2 linked regions of the Dongshaea marina genome follow. Each later gene encodes a partner of the first gene's protein in a complex. Links are inferred from orthologs where the notes say so. Each region holds a gene or a part of one and is shown on either strand. Other genes may lie near its edges. The genes, in order: DB847_RS00350 and dsbB.

Region 1 (6,816 bases):
CTTTCCCTGTTGTAGCAGCAGAGCGTTTTGGCTCTCCGGGTCATTGAGCTCTTTGAGAAGCTCACGGGTCAGGGTATAGCTGTCGGAGGAGCGCTGGTGAGCCTGGGTCATCAGTTGCTCGGCGGCCGTGATGAAGGGCTCTTTTTCAACCTGTTTGTCGATAGAAGGCGGGGTTGCCAACCAGGTGGGCTTGGCATTGGGATCTGCCAGCATATCAACCTTGTAGTAGAGCTCCTGACGGCCGGTAGCTGTCCGGGCGGACCACTCCGCCCGCCCCGAGCCATCTTTTTCCACAAAGGTTAGGCCATACCCAGGACTGGCGGTGGTCTGCTGTAGCAGGGTAAAGCCAGGCTGGGTACTGGGGATCGCCAGCGAGGCCATCACGGGATCACCGTGGGCCTTAAATTCTACCTTGGCTTCAATCGACCAGATGGGGCGTTTTTGCCCCGGGGTCCAGGGAACATCAAAGCTAAAGTGGCGATATAGCATTAGGGCTAAGCCCGCCAGCAATAGCAGCGCGATCAGGATATAGAAGGGCTTACGTGAGACCATCAGCTTTTATCCGTTTTGAGTAGTTTTGGCTTGGGTTGAACATACTTCTTGGCTACATCAACCACGGCGATGTCTTTTAGAAATTCCCGACCAATCAGCACCGGATAGATCATCTCGGAGCGATCCTTAAGGGTAAACTCGGCCTGTTCTGTCAAATCCCCCATCCTTACCGTGAGTTTTACGACCGGACGGCGGTCAATTTTTTTGGCAGAAGCCTGCTTGATTCTGACATAGCGTACCAGAGGGGTTTCGATGGGGAGCTTCTCGTTGCGATCTTCATGAGCTAAATTAAATTTTACCCACTTCTTGCCATCGCGCTCAAAAACCTGGATATCCTGAGCACTGATGGAGGAGGTGGTCGCACCGGTATCGATTCGGGCATTGAAGGTGTCATTGACCGGTTCAATCCAGATGGATTCGACCTGGCCAAGGATCAGCTTTCCATCCGGGGTCTTGTCGGTACGGACGGGCTTTTTCTTGTCGAACTTGGGGCTGACTGTCACTGTTGGCTGTTTAGGGTCTATGTTGTGAGCGAGTTGTTTGAGCTGCTTGAGTTGTTCTTCTGATACCTTCTGCTGTGCATCAAGTTTGGCATTGATTCGAGCCTCGCTATCTTTGATCTGGTCCTGGACCTGTTGATAGTTTTGGCTGGACTGGTGTTGTGCCGCACACCCTGTCAGGAGCAGGGTAAGTAGACCGGCTATGAGTAATATGGGGTATCTCAACATAAACTCCGTTTTTCTTAGAACATGCTATTTCAAGTGTAACATGCTCCCCTAGCTCTATGTAAAACGGACACTTTTATCAAAGTGTGAGCAGCGACAAGAATCTGCACATCCAGCTGGCTCACTCGTAGCGAGGAGCTGGCTATCGACTTTTTATCCCGATTTGCGCATCATGTGGCGAGAAAAATTCTTTGATCTATTCACTGGCTATTATGGTTGAGCGGAGGTTTTATGCAGTGCCATCGAATTGAAGAGTTGCTTGAGCTACTTGAGCCTGTATGGCTGGAGCAGCAGGAGCTGAACCTGGTGCAGATCCTGGCTCAGCTTGCCAAAGAGGCTGGCTTTGAGGGACCGCTTGAAGAGCTAACGGATGATGTGCTTATCTATCACCTGAAGATGCGAGGTAGTGATAAGCAGGAGATGATCCCAGGCCTCAAGAAAGATTGTGAAGTTGATTTTAAAGAGGCCCTGCTTAAGGCGCGTGGCATCAAGTAAGCTGACTTTTCCATAAACTCCCCACTCAGGGGAGTTTTCCACCCCGAGATAATTGAATGCCTGAGATAGATCCTGTCGATTACGGTGCCCTGTCGCCGGAATTAATTCTTGATGCGATTGAAAGCTGTGGGATCCGAGTTGAATCGGGTCTGCTTGCGCTGAACAGCTATGAAAATCGTGTCTATCAGTTCCACGATGAGTCGCAGCGTTATGTGGTGAAGTTTTATCGCCCGCAACGCTGGAGTGATGCCCAGATCCTGGAGGAGCATCAGCTCAGCTGGCAAGCCACAGATGCCGAGCTTCCGGTGGCTGCACCTCTGGTTTTAAATGGCAAGACCTTGCAACAGTACCAGGGATACCGCTTTGCGATCTGGAATAGCCTCGGAGGACGCAGCTTTGAGGTGGATAACCTGGATCAACTGGAATGGGCGGGCCGTTACCTCGGGCGCTTTCACCTGATCTGTGAACAGCAGCCCTTTATTGAGCGCCCCGCTATTGATTGCGCCTCTTACCTGCATGGACCCAGAGCTTATCTTGAGCAGCAACAGCTGGTTCCCAAAGAGCTACAACAAGCTTTCTTTGCTGCACTGGATCCTGTCATTGAGCGGGCAGAGCAACAGTTTGGCGAGTTCAGGGCGATTCGTCTCCATGGGGATTGCCACCCGGGAAATATTTTGTGGCGTGATGGGCCGCTGTTTGTTGATCTGGATGATTGCCGAATGGGCCCGGCGATTCAGGATCTGTGGATGCTACTATCTGGCGATGATCGGGAGCGGCGGTTGCAGCTGGATGTGATCCTCGAAGAGTACGAGATGTTTCGCGAGTTTGATCGCCGTGAGCTGGCGCTGATTGAGCCTCTCAGAGCCCTTCGGATGGTCCATTATATGGGCTGGCTTGCCCGGCGCTGGAGTGATCCCGCCTTCCCGGTCGCTTTTCCCTGGTTTGGCTCGATGCATTACTGGGAGGGACAGATCCTGGCTCTCAAAGAACAACTTTCTGATCTCCAGGAGTCTTGCTGGAGTTCCAACTAACGGGGTATGGTGGGGGAGTAACCCAGCCAAACTGCAAAGGTAACAGATATGAAAAGATGGTTAGTCACTTTATTACTTGGAGCATTCGCAGCTTTTGCCGCTCAGGCTGCGCCCCTGTTCAAGCAGGGACAAAATTATACTGTGGTGAAGCAGATAGGCACAGAAAAGCCCCAGGTGATGGAGTTCTTCTCTTACCTGTGTCCTCACTGCTACCAGTTTGAGCCGATCGTTGATGGGATGAAAAAGAAGGCGCCTGAAGGAACTGAGTTCAAGCAGGTACCGATCGCTTCTCTCGGAGGCAAGGCGGGTCCCCTGCTTCAGCGAGCCTTTGCGGTGGCACAGCTACTGGAAGTGAGTGATAAGATGACTCCTGTGCTGTTTGAGTCGGTTCAGGTTGAGCGCAAACTTCCCAAGAGTGAAGCGGATATCAAGAAGCTGTTTGTCGATAACGGCGTCGATGGAAAGCTATTTGACGAGGCTTGGAGTAATTTTCAGATCGAGGGGATGATCAACGAATACAACCTGCTGACTGAGAGTTACAAGGTGTATGGGGTTCCGGCATTTATCATCAATGGTAAATATCAGGTTCGCCTGGAGGGACTGCGTGGCAGTGATGCCCAGCAGAAGATGGATTATCTGTATCAGCTGGTGAACTACCTGCTTGCTAAGACAGAGCCTAGTGCCAAGCCGGTGGCTGTTAACCCGAGCAGCATCAAGACGCTTAATGCGCAGCAGGCTGAAACAGCCAGTCACCATTCCTGAATGGTTTAGAATTTCCTCAAGAGCCCTGGCTGAATCGCCGGGGCTTTTTTATGCCAAGCCTGCCATGCCTCAGTTTCGCCGGGCTTGCTGTGCTGATGTCGAAATCTCCCGGGTTGTGCGCCGCATCAGCAGCTTTAGCAGCGTAAATGCAGCTCCTCCCTGGATCAGGCAGGCAATCAGCCAGACAAGATAATGACTTGGTGGGGTGCCGCCATGAGGATAGTTGAGCCAGGCACACTTCCCGTAAGCGATGATAGCCCCGATGACCAGGCCCCAGCGAAAACGTTCGGGCCGGATATGCCATAGCAAGGCCAGGACGATAACAAAAGTAACGGGATCGATAACTGCGATCATCAGCCGATCTAACATGAGCAAAACTCCTTTTCTGCTTTAATTTACGCTGGCGGAGTCTGGCAGAGCCCAGGGGCTCTCGCAATAGCCACGTGTTTTAAACTGAAAGGGGGGCCGATTTAGCACAGTAAAGTTAGCAACAAAGGGATTCTCTCAAGGTTCAGCTTGGATTAGGCGCTGCTGATGTTTCATGAGAGCTGCGGCATAAAGCTCCACAGAGCTATAGTGATGATAGATACAGGGCTGCTGATTTAGCCTGGGCCCAGGGAGATTTTTCATGTTAAAGAATCTGATGCTTGGTGAGCACAAAGTCGTATCAAGGTCTCTATCCAGTGTGTTGGTTCTCCTGTTGTCCCTGGCTCCGGTGGGGGCTGAGGCTTATGAGGGTAGCTATGCAGATGCAGAAGTGCACATGGTCGATTTTTTTCAACGAACCCAGGGTGCTAAGCAGCTGATTGCCAATATGGATAGAGCCCGGATCACGGATGCGATCGTGTTTGGCTTGCCGGTTGTCAAAAAATGGAGCCTGTCCGAGCCTAAGCAGCCTAGGTATGTGTTTGGCGATGACTCTCCTGTTTATTACTACGGGATGACCGATGAGATTGTAGCCAGAGAGGTTGAGTCGCTGCCGCCTCGACAGAGGCAGCGTTTACACCCTTTCATCAATGGCTTTAACCCCACGGATCAGAACGCTGTGGAGCATATTGAGCGGATGCTCAAGTGGCGTCCGGGATTTTGGCAGGGGATCGGAGAGGTATTAACCCGCCACGATAGCCTGACTGCCCTAACCGAGGGTGAGCAAGCCAGGGCCGATCATCCGGCTATGATGAAGGTCTACCAGCTGGCCGCGCGCTACGATCTACCGGTGATTGTACACTCCAACATCACTTCCGAGCGGGAGCGCTCCCCTCTTTATCTGGGGGAGATTGAGAATGCGCTGAAGGGTAATCCAAAGACACGTATTATCTGGGCTCATGCCGGAGCCAGTAATACCTTGCTGCGTCGCCAAAGCCTGGATTTTGTGCTCCCCGAGCTTCGCCAGTTGCTCGAGCGCTACCCGAATCTGTATGTCCTGGGCTCATGGAGCCTTAGGGACCTGATGATCCCCGAGGAGGGCAAGGCCGATCCGCAGTGGATTCAACTGATCAAAGATTATCCGGATCGTTTTATGCTGGGCTCGGATCTGGTTGGAACCTTTAAAAATTTAGCAAAGGCGTTGCATGGCTGGGATCCTGTCTTAGATCATTTGCCAGCAAGCATCGCTGAAAAGGTGGCGCAGACCAACATGCTGAAGCTGCTGTCAGAGGCGGAACAAACCGCGGCAACTCCCGTTAAAAAGAGAAGCTGAGCCGCACCTTTATTAGTGCGCGGTTTGAACTTGCTGATAGATCGCTTCAATCATGGCGTTGAGGCCATTGCCCCGGGAGGGACTGAGCTGCTGGCGTAATCCGAGTTGCTCAATATAGCTATGCATATCGAAGCTTAGGATCTGTTGTGAGCTTCTTTGGTTGAGAGGAGCTAGCACCACGGCGATCAAGCCCCGCACGATGCGAGCCTCACTGTCTGCACTCAGTTGCCATAATCCCTGTTCATCCGTCTGGCAATGCAGCCAGGCGGCACTTTCGCAGCCATGAACTCGACAGGCATCGGTTTTATATTTTTCCTCCAGAGGTGGAAGAGCTTTTCCTAACAGGATCAGCTGTCGCAAGCGCTGCTCAGGGGTTTTGGCATCGGCAAACTGCTCGAGGATCTGTTGGGGATCAGGGAGGGAATTTGGCTGGCTCATCATGGCTCCTAAAAATAATCCTTTAGCTGACGCAGACCTTCTACAAGATGATCGATCTCCTGATGCTGATTATAGAAGCTCATCGAGGCCCGGACTGTCCCGGATAAGCCAAGGGCACTGAGAAGAGGCATGGCACAGTGGTGGCCGACCCGTACCGCGATCCCCTGCATATCCAGCAACATGCCAACATCCTGAGGGTGGATTTTATCCAGAGTGAATGAAATCGAGCCGCTCTGTCCTTTGGTTGGATTGATAAGCTGTAGTCCATCGACACTTCTGAGTTGCTGCTTGGCATAATCCATCAGCTCCCGTTCATGCTGCATTCTTTGGTAGGAGTCATGAGACTCAAAGTAGTCGACTGCGGTTGACAGGGCCACTGCTCCGGCGATGTTCGGCGTTCCGGCTTCAAACTTAAAAGGCAGTGCAGCAAAGGTGGTTTCTTCAAAGCTGACACTTTCGATCATCTCGCCACCACTTTGCCAGGGGGGCATCTGCTCCAAAAACTCCTGGCGACCATAGAGCACCCCAATACCCGTTGGACCAAACAGCTTATGGCCGGAGAAGGCATAGAAATCACAATCGAGATCCTGAACATCAATGGGAGTATGGGCAACGGCCTGAGCTCCATCGATCAGGACGGTTGCTCCGGCTTTTTTCGCCAGCCAGCAGATCTCCATGACTGGATTTACAACCCCCAGGGCGTTAGAAATATGGTTGATGGCAACCAGCTTGGTTCTTGGAGTCAGGAGCTTGCCAAAGGCGCCGAGATCCAGCTCTCCGGCAGCAGTGAGAGGGATCACCTTAATCAGGGCTCCCTTGCGCTTAGCCAGCTGCTGCCAGGGAACGATATTGGCGTGATGTTCCAGGACACTGAGGATAATCTCATCTCCCGCCTGGATATTCTCATCCCCCCAGCTTTGTGCGACCAGGTTGATCGCCTCTGTGGTGCCCCGGGTCCAGACGATCTCCTTGCTGGAGCTGGCATTGATAAAGCGGGCCAGTCGCTCCCTGGAGGCCTCGAATCGTTCGGTTGCCCGGGCACTCAGGAGGTGTGAGGCTCGGTGAACATTGCCATTACTGGTTTGGTAAAACTGCTCAATGGCCTCAATGACCG
Region 2 (6,717 bases), 2.0 Mb from region 1 along the record:
CTGACAGCAAAGAGGAGGTGATCAAGCACCTGTATCAGCTGTGGGGATTCAAGGTGATACTGGAGCAGGAGGATGATAGCGGTAAAACCGAAATCATCGCTCAGTGCCCGGCCGAGACCGAAGCTGCGAGTGAGAAAGCAGCGACAAGCTAGATGCCAGCCGTCTGCTCCGGAAATTGAACGGGTAACCGCTCACTCATCCGGCTCCACAAATCTCCAACCCTTTGGGCATACTCTGCCTGAAGGGTTGGAATCACCTCATAAGAGCCCTCCCCCAGCTTCACCCCAAGCTCAGACCAGTAATCAAAAGCGGCCTGTCTCGCTTCGGGCTCGGAAAAGTAAAACTCACAAACCCTCTGGTACAGAGACCTCAGTCCGTTGAACATCAGGCGGTAGGCACAGTTACCGGCATGTTGTTGAATCAGTTCACAAAAGCTCAGCTCAAATGCCTGGTACTCAGCCCCGGTATCTTCGAGTGAGTCGAGCTCACTCAGCAGCCGCAACAATGGTTCTTTGACATCAGCAGCCACACCTTCCAGGTAAAGAGTCCGGGTTTGCATCACAGCTTCAAGCACCTGTTGACTCATGGCCGCCACCTCGGCCTGCACCGAATTAAGACGAATCAGGGTCTCCAGCACATTAAGCCCGACACAGGACCAGAAATCGTTGACCCGGGTTGGTTTGCCATGTTGAATCTTTAGCCAGCCATCCCGGGCAAGGCGTTGCAAGACTTCACGCAAGGTGGTCCGGGTCACCCCGATGAGCTCGGAAAGCTCACGCTCGGCAGGTAACACTGTTCCCGGCGCAAATCGGTTCTTCCAGATTGATTCGATAATATACTCTTCAGCAAAGCCGGCAGGGCTCTGAGCTCTAATGACCATCTACAGCCGTCTCTTAGCAAGGAATAGCGACAATCCGGCGATAATAACAAAGGGCAGTAAACGATAACAAGTCTGGTGCGACCAGTTGACCGGCCTGTTTAGAATAAGATGACATTCCCTTTCTGAATCAACTAGTTTTGAACTAGGCTAAGAATAATAAAGGGCAAAAGAGATAACTATAAGGCGATAAGCCCAAACACTTTTAATTTTGGTTTCACACTAAACAGGGACATAACATACTATGGCTATCAGTTTAGGACGTGCCTTTGGGCACAACTTCCTAGGACACTCGCCACGATGGTACAAGTACACCATCATAGCCTGTCTGGTCATTAACCCCATTTTGTTCTGGCTCAACCCCTTTGTCGCAGGATGGTTACTAGTGATCCAGTTCATCATGACACTGGCGATGGCGCTCAAGTGCTACCCGCTGCAGCCCGGGGGGCTGCTGGCCATTGAGGCCGTGATTATTGGCATGACGAGTCCGGCCCAGGTCAAACATGAATTGATTGCAAATATCGAAGTGTTGCTGCTGCTGATCTTCATGGTTGCCGGCATCTACTTCATGAAAGATCTGTTGCTGTATCTGTTCACCAAACTCTTGGTGCGGATCCGCTCCAAGATAGCACTGTCAGTGGCATTTTGCTTCGCCGCCGCTGTGCTCTCAGCATTCCTTGATGCACTGACGGTCATTGCGGTGATCATTAGTGTCGCGGTTGGCTTCTATGCCATCTACCACAAGGTTGCTTCCGGCAAACACTTCACCCATGATGATCACGATCACAGCCACGACCATGATCTGCATGAGCTTAAGCGCCGCGATCTGGATCAGTTTCGAGCTTTCCTGCGCAGTCTGATGATGCATGCCGCCATAGGAACCGCTTTGGGGGGCGTCTGTACCCTGGTCGGAGAGCCGCAAAATCTGATCATCGGCGAGCGTGCCGGCTGGCACTTTGTCGAGTTCGCGATCCGCATGTCTCCGGTCACCTTCCCGGTTTTGATCTGTGGACTCATCACCTGCGCCATTCTCGAGAAAACCCATTGGTTTGGCTATGGTGACAAGCTCCCGGAAAGTGTCCGCCACATCATCCTGGAGTATGATGAGCACCAGGACTCCCACATGTCCCATAAGGATTATGCCAAACTCATTATCCAGGGGGTGATCGCTCTGTGGCTGATCGTGGCTCTGGCTCTGCATCTGGCTGCCGTGGGCCTGATCGGTCTGTCGGTCATTATTCTGGCGTCGGCCTTTACCGGTGTCACCGAAGAACATGCCATCGGTAAGGCATTTGAAGAGGCCCTGCCCTTTACCGCACTGCTCTCGGTGTTTTTTGTGATCGTGGCGGTGATTATCGATCAGCACCTGTTCGAGCCGATCATTCAATGGGTATTGCAGGTCGAAAAAGAGCACCATCTATGGCTATTCTACCTGGCCAACGGGGTGCTATCGATGGTCAGTGATAATGTGTTTGTCGGCACAGTGTATATCAATGAGGTCAAGGCGGCCCTGATGAATGGTGTCATCGATAATGATCACTTTGATATGCTGGCCGTTGCGATCAACACCGGAACCAACCTGCCCTCGGTGGCAACACCTAATGGTCAGGCTGCATTCCTATTCCTCCTGACCTCAACCCTGGCGCCCCTGCTGCGCTTATCATACGGACGCATGGTCTGGATGGCACTGCCCTACACTATCGTGCTGGGAATCGTGGGCCTGATTGCGATCTCCTTCCTGCTGCATCCGATGACACAGCAGTTTTATGAGTGGGGAATCATCTCCCACCATACTCTCAGTGAGATGTCCAACGCGGCCAGCTCAGCCCACTAACCTCCAACGCGACCTCAGGCAAAAGCCTGAGGTCGCGTTTTCCCATATATTTTTCAATGATTTTATGATTGAATTGCAATCTTCATCCAACACAATGTGACACTATGCTGGATTATCTGAACCAATTTACCCGACACAGAGGCGCCTGGCTGCTACTGGCAGGCGGCGCTCTGTTTCTTGAGTTATGTGCCCTGTTCTTCCAATACGTGCTGAAATTAAGCCCGTGTGAGATGTGTGTTTATGAGCGGGCAGCCGTACTGGGGATCCTGCTGGCTGGCTTAATCGGAGCCATCGCACCGCGGTTTTTCGCGATCCGCTGGATAGGATTTCTGCTGTGGGGTTATAGTGCCTTTCGCGGCCTGCAGCTTGCACTGGAGCACGTACAGATCCAACTCCATCCATCGCCGTTTCAGGTCTGCTCGCTATTTGCCCAGTTCCCCTCCTGGATGCCCCTGGAAAAAATCGCTCCCTGGATGTTTACCCCGCTGGGTAGCTGCACCGAGATCGATTGGCAGTTTTTAGGCCTGACTATGCCGCAGTGGATGGTTGGGATCTTTGCCCTGTTCCTGGCACTGTTTTTCATCTTCGGCCTGCTGCAGTTCAAGAGAAAAGCGTGCAACAGCTGCTGCAATTGTAACTAGCTTTCGTGAGATGGGGGCTGACACAGCTCCCCAGCTCAAGTCAGAAGTCCCGATGATCCCAGGTATCCTTGTCCTCATCAGCGCTCTTGCGGCGATCCTGACCCGAGCGACGCTCAGCCTTCTCCTCACCCGGCTCAAAACGCACTGTCTCTCGCCTGTCTCTTTGAGTTCGCCGCTCTTTGCCACTGCGCCGCTCCGGCCCACTGTACTCTTCTGAAGGCTTCTGCTCACCCCCCCTCTTTTTAGGGTGGATCTGCTCTTCAACCTCTTCGTCGGTCATGAGCCTGAGTTCTGAGTTATCGTCTGCCATGGTGATAATCCTCTACTCGCCTGTTTTTAGTTTGAGTAGATCAGGGATAGTGCGCAAGATTTTAGTGGCAAATTCGGTCTCATAGATATGGCTCATCGACAAAGGGGAACAGGATGCGTAGCTCCTCTATCCGTTGGATGATTCTCGGTTTAATCATCCTGCTGTTTGCTGGGTGCTTCTTATGGTACCAGCACTCCAAGATGGCGATAGCAACCGAGAATGCCCTGGTTGATCCCAATGAGATTCTCTCGGGTGGTCCCCCAAAAGATGGGATCCCGGCACTGCTCAAGCCCAGATTTATCGCACCGGGGCAAGCCCGCTATCTCAAGAGCAGCGATCCTGTGGTCGGTGTCACCATCAATGGACAGTCCAGGGCCTACCCGATCAAGATCCTCAACTGGCATGAAGCCGTCAATGACACCCTGGGAGGAGAGCCTATCGTCGTCACCTTCTGCCCCCTAACCCAGAGTGCACTGGTCTTTGAGCGCAAGATCGCTGGCAAAACCCACACCTTTGGGATCTCTGGCAAGCTCTATAAGAGTAATGTGTTGCTGTACGACCACCAGACCGACAGTCTCTGGTCGCAGCTTAAGGAAAAAGCGATCACAGGTCCCATGTCTGGAGCCACGCTTAAACAACTGCCATCGGTTCAGATCTCCTGGAAGAACTGGCAACGCAAGCAAGCCGCTACCGAGGTTCTCTCAGATGACACAGGTTACAACCGTGACTATTCGGTCGACCCTTACGCCGGTTACTATCGTTTGGGAAGCCTGATGTTTCCGGTTGGAGAGGTCAGAACCGATCTTTCAGCTAAGACCCTGGTGGTTGGGATCCAGACTCAAGGGGTCTCTAAAGCCTACCCGGTGGAGCTGTTTAAGACGTCAGATAAATTGAGAAGAGATCATATTAAGGGAAGGGAGATCCATTTTGAGCTCAGTCAGGAGAATGAAGTCATCTCGGTGAAAGATCAACAAGGGCGCCTCATCCCCCACATCTTCTCCTACTGGTTTGCCTGGCAGGCGTTTCACCCACAAACCGAGCTTTACTCACCCGTTGCAGCCGATTCATGATAGCTTCCGGCCCTGGATATCTGCGCCAGGGTCACTCCTTCCTGGAATAACTTTTCAGCAACAAAGGCTTTTTTTATGAAAGCGCTGGCCGTAAACTGATTCAATCAGGGATGTCAGAAGCCAAGGAGGCCGAATGCTGCAGTTTACTTCGCGCAAAACCAAAGAAGGAGTTATCCTCTGGGCAAATGAGGAGCTCCTGCTCTCCCTCTACCATTTCGTGCTTGATGTGACCCGCCAATCGATGATGCTCCGTGACGATGGCCAGTGTGAAAAGCTCGCCTCTGAGATCAAAACTGCATACAACGGCCTCAGCCATAAAAAAACAGTGCGTAAAGGCAAAGACAGGGTCACCCTGTTAGGCTTTGAGTTAAATTGGGTTCAGTTTATCGCTCAGCTGGCTCTTTTGAGAACCGCACTCTCATATATGGATAGCTCTAAAAAAGAGCAGTACCACATGTTCCTGCTCGAAGATCTTCTGGAGCAAGCCCTCAACTGTAACTTCCCAAGAGAGGCCCCGTTGATCCTGGCCACCTATCACACCTTTTTATTGGGACACAGCGAAGCCGAGCTCAATGGTCAGGATAGCATCAACCGCTGTATCTCTATCTATCTGGCAACCCCCAGTAGTGAGCGACGCACCAAGTTGGCCCCGCTGCTGGGCACTCTGTGCCCACACCTGCACAATGAACAGTTCAGTGCGACCTTTCGCACTCATCTTGAAGCCGCCCAAACGGCCTGAAATAGCATGCAGTAAGTCTGGTGTGCTTACTGCATGATCAGGTTATTGTTATCCAGCAGATCCTGCAGTGCCTGCTCCTCAGTCCAACCAGGGTTTGCTGCGTGGGCATCAAAGTTATCCAGCACCACGGTCACATCATCGGCAGCGGTTCCGGATGTGCCATTAGTATGGACCGTCAATACAGTATCAACCACGCCATCGCTGCCGGTATTAAACGCCAGCTCCAGGTAATTTGCTACATTACCGGGATCATAGCTCTGCATGATATTGCGCAGATCCAGTTGATCCCCCGCATCAAACTTCTCTACCTCAAAACTGTTGATCTCTGAAACTGGATAATCCGGGATCACGAAGTTCTCCTGAGTGGCCTCGGTTTCCACCCCATGCAGTACCATCTTGTTGGACTCAAAATCATTGGCATCCAGGTTATTGTTGGTATGTATCGGGCGAAGTCGCAAAACAACATCATTGAGATCGTTATCGTAATAGCCCCCGGGGTTGAGCACCTTATCGACATCTTCAATCCCTATGGTCACCGAACCATCACCATTTTGGGTAAATTCAAAGTGATCGGTCTCATCTGTATTAAAGCTGGTATGGCTAAAGAAGATGCTGGTCGCCACCGGGCTGCCACTTCCATCCAGGGTTGCACTATACTCCCCGCTCCCAGGATCCCGGGTCAGCTCAAGGTTACTGGCACTCACCGGGCCATTATTAAAACTGGTACCTGCCCCATCACTTAAGAGGAAAAAGCCCACATCATCATCAAAGTCAAGAGTCTTAAGGTGCTTATAAAACACATCCCCCGCATCGACCATGTTGGATTGTGAGTCGAGAATGATCTCTATGCTGCTGGTATCTATCTGCCCATTAGCGTCGAGCTTATAGATCCCCAACACATTATCAAAGCCGATCGTGTGCTGATCCAGCACTTCGATCTGGTACTGCCCGGGACTCTCGTTGAGCACAAAATCGATGCTACTATTGACCGAATCACCGTCCCGGTCAACGTACTCATAGTTGAGGGTAAAGTCCTGGGTACTCTCGCCACTCGCTCTGAAGCTATAGGCCCCGGTGCTGTGATCAAAGGTCAGTACCCCAATCTCTGTACCGGTCGCTGCACCGCCTGTGGTATAAACCGTCATGGAGGCCGCACCCTGGGTATAGGTCGAGGTTTCAATACCGGTACCACTGACCCAGACGATATTGATCGAGGTAGTTTCTATCAGCTCAGAAGGGAGCAAGG

What was found.
Region 2: the proteins of DB847_RS00350 (region 1) and dsbB are in contact, whole or in part, in a solved structure (PDB 2HI7), measured with the Escherichia coli proteins. The link is inferred for Dongshaea marina from one-to-one orthologs.

What each region holds. Positions count from the first base shown.
Region 1 is NZ_CP028897.1:67,838-74,653, forward strand. The notes cover bases 1,759-4,708. They hold DB847_RS00350 (thiol:disulfide interchange protein DsbA/DsbL), read left to right. Parts: upstream 1,759-2,851; coding sequence 2,852-3,565; downstream 3,566-4,708. Other genes in these bases: DB847_RS00340 (YihD family protein), read left to right, coding at 1,759-1,772; DB847_RS00345 (serine/threonine protein kinase), read left to right, coding at 1,829-2,803; DB847_RS00355 (hypothetical protein), read right to left, coding at 3,635-3,934; DB847_RS00360 (amidohydrolase family protein), read left to right, coding at 4,194-4,708. Outside these bases: DB847_RS00330 (inactive transglutaminase family protein), read right to left, coding at 1-552; DB847_RS00335 (ATP-dependent zinc protease family protein), read right to left, coding at 552-1,277; more of DB847_RS00340, read left to right, coding at 1,509-1,758; more of DB847_RS00360, read left to right, coding at 4,709-5,264; DB847_RS00365 (SufE family protein), read right to left, coding at 5,277-5,702; DB847_RS00370 (aminotransferase class V-fold PLP-dependent enzyme), read right to left, coding at 5,711-6,816. UniProt on the Escherichia coli protein: Required for disulfide bond formation in some periplasmic proteins such as PhoA or OmpA. Acts by transferring its disulfide bond to other proteins and is reduced in the process. DsbA is reoxidized by DsbB. Required for pilus biogenesis.
Region 2 is NZ_CP028897.1:2,108,090-2,114,806, reverse strand. The notes cover bases 1,733-4,583. They hold dsbB (disulfide bond formation protein DsbB), read left to right. Parts: upstream 1,733-2,815; coding sequence 2,816-3,352; downstream 3,353-4,583. Other genes in these bases: DB847_RS10100 (DUF3179 domain-containing protein), read left to right, coding at 3,776-4,583; DB847_RS10105 (hypothetical protein), read right to left, coding at 3,393-3,662; nhaB (sodium/proton antiporter NhaB), read left to right, coding at 1,733-2,711. Also shown: DB847_RS10125 (SpoVR family protein), read left to right, coding at 1-152; fatty acid metabolism transcriptional regulator FadR, read right to left, coding at 149-880; more of nhaB, read left to right, coding at 1,122-1,732; more of DB847_RS10100, read left to right, coding at 4,584-4,732; DB847_RS10095 (hypothetical protein), read left to right, coding at 4,866-5,471; DB847_RS10090 (Calx-beta domain-containing protein), read right to left, coding at 5,498-6,717. UniProt on the Escherichia coli protein: Required for disulfide bond formation in some periplasmic proteins such as PhoA or OmpA. Acts by oxidizing the DsbA protein.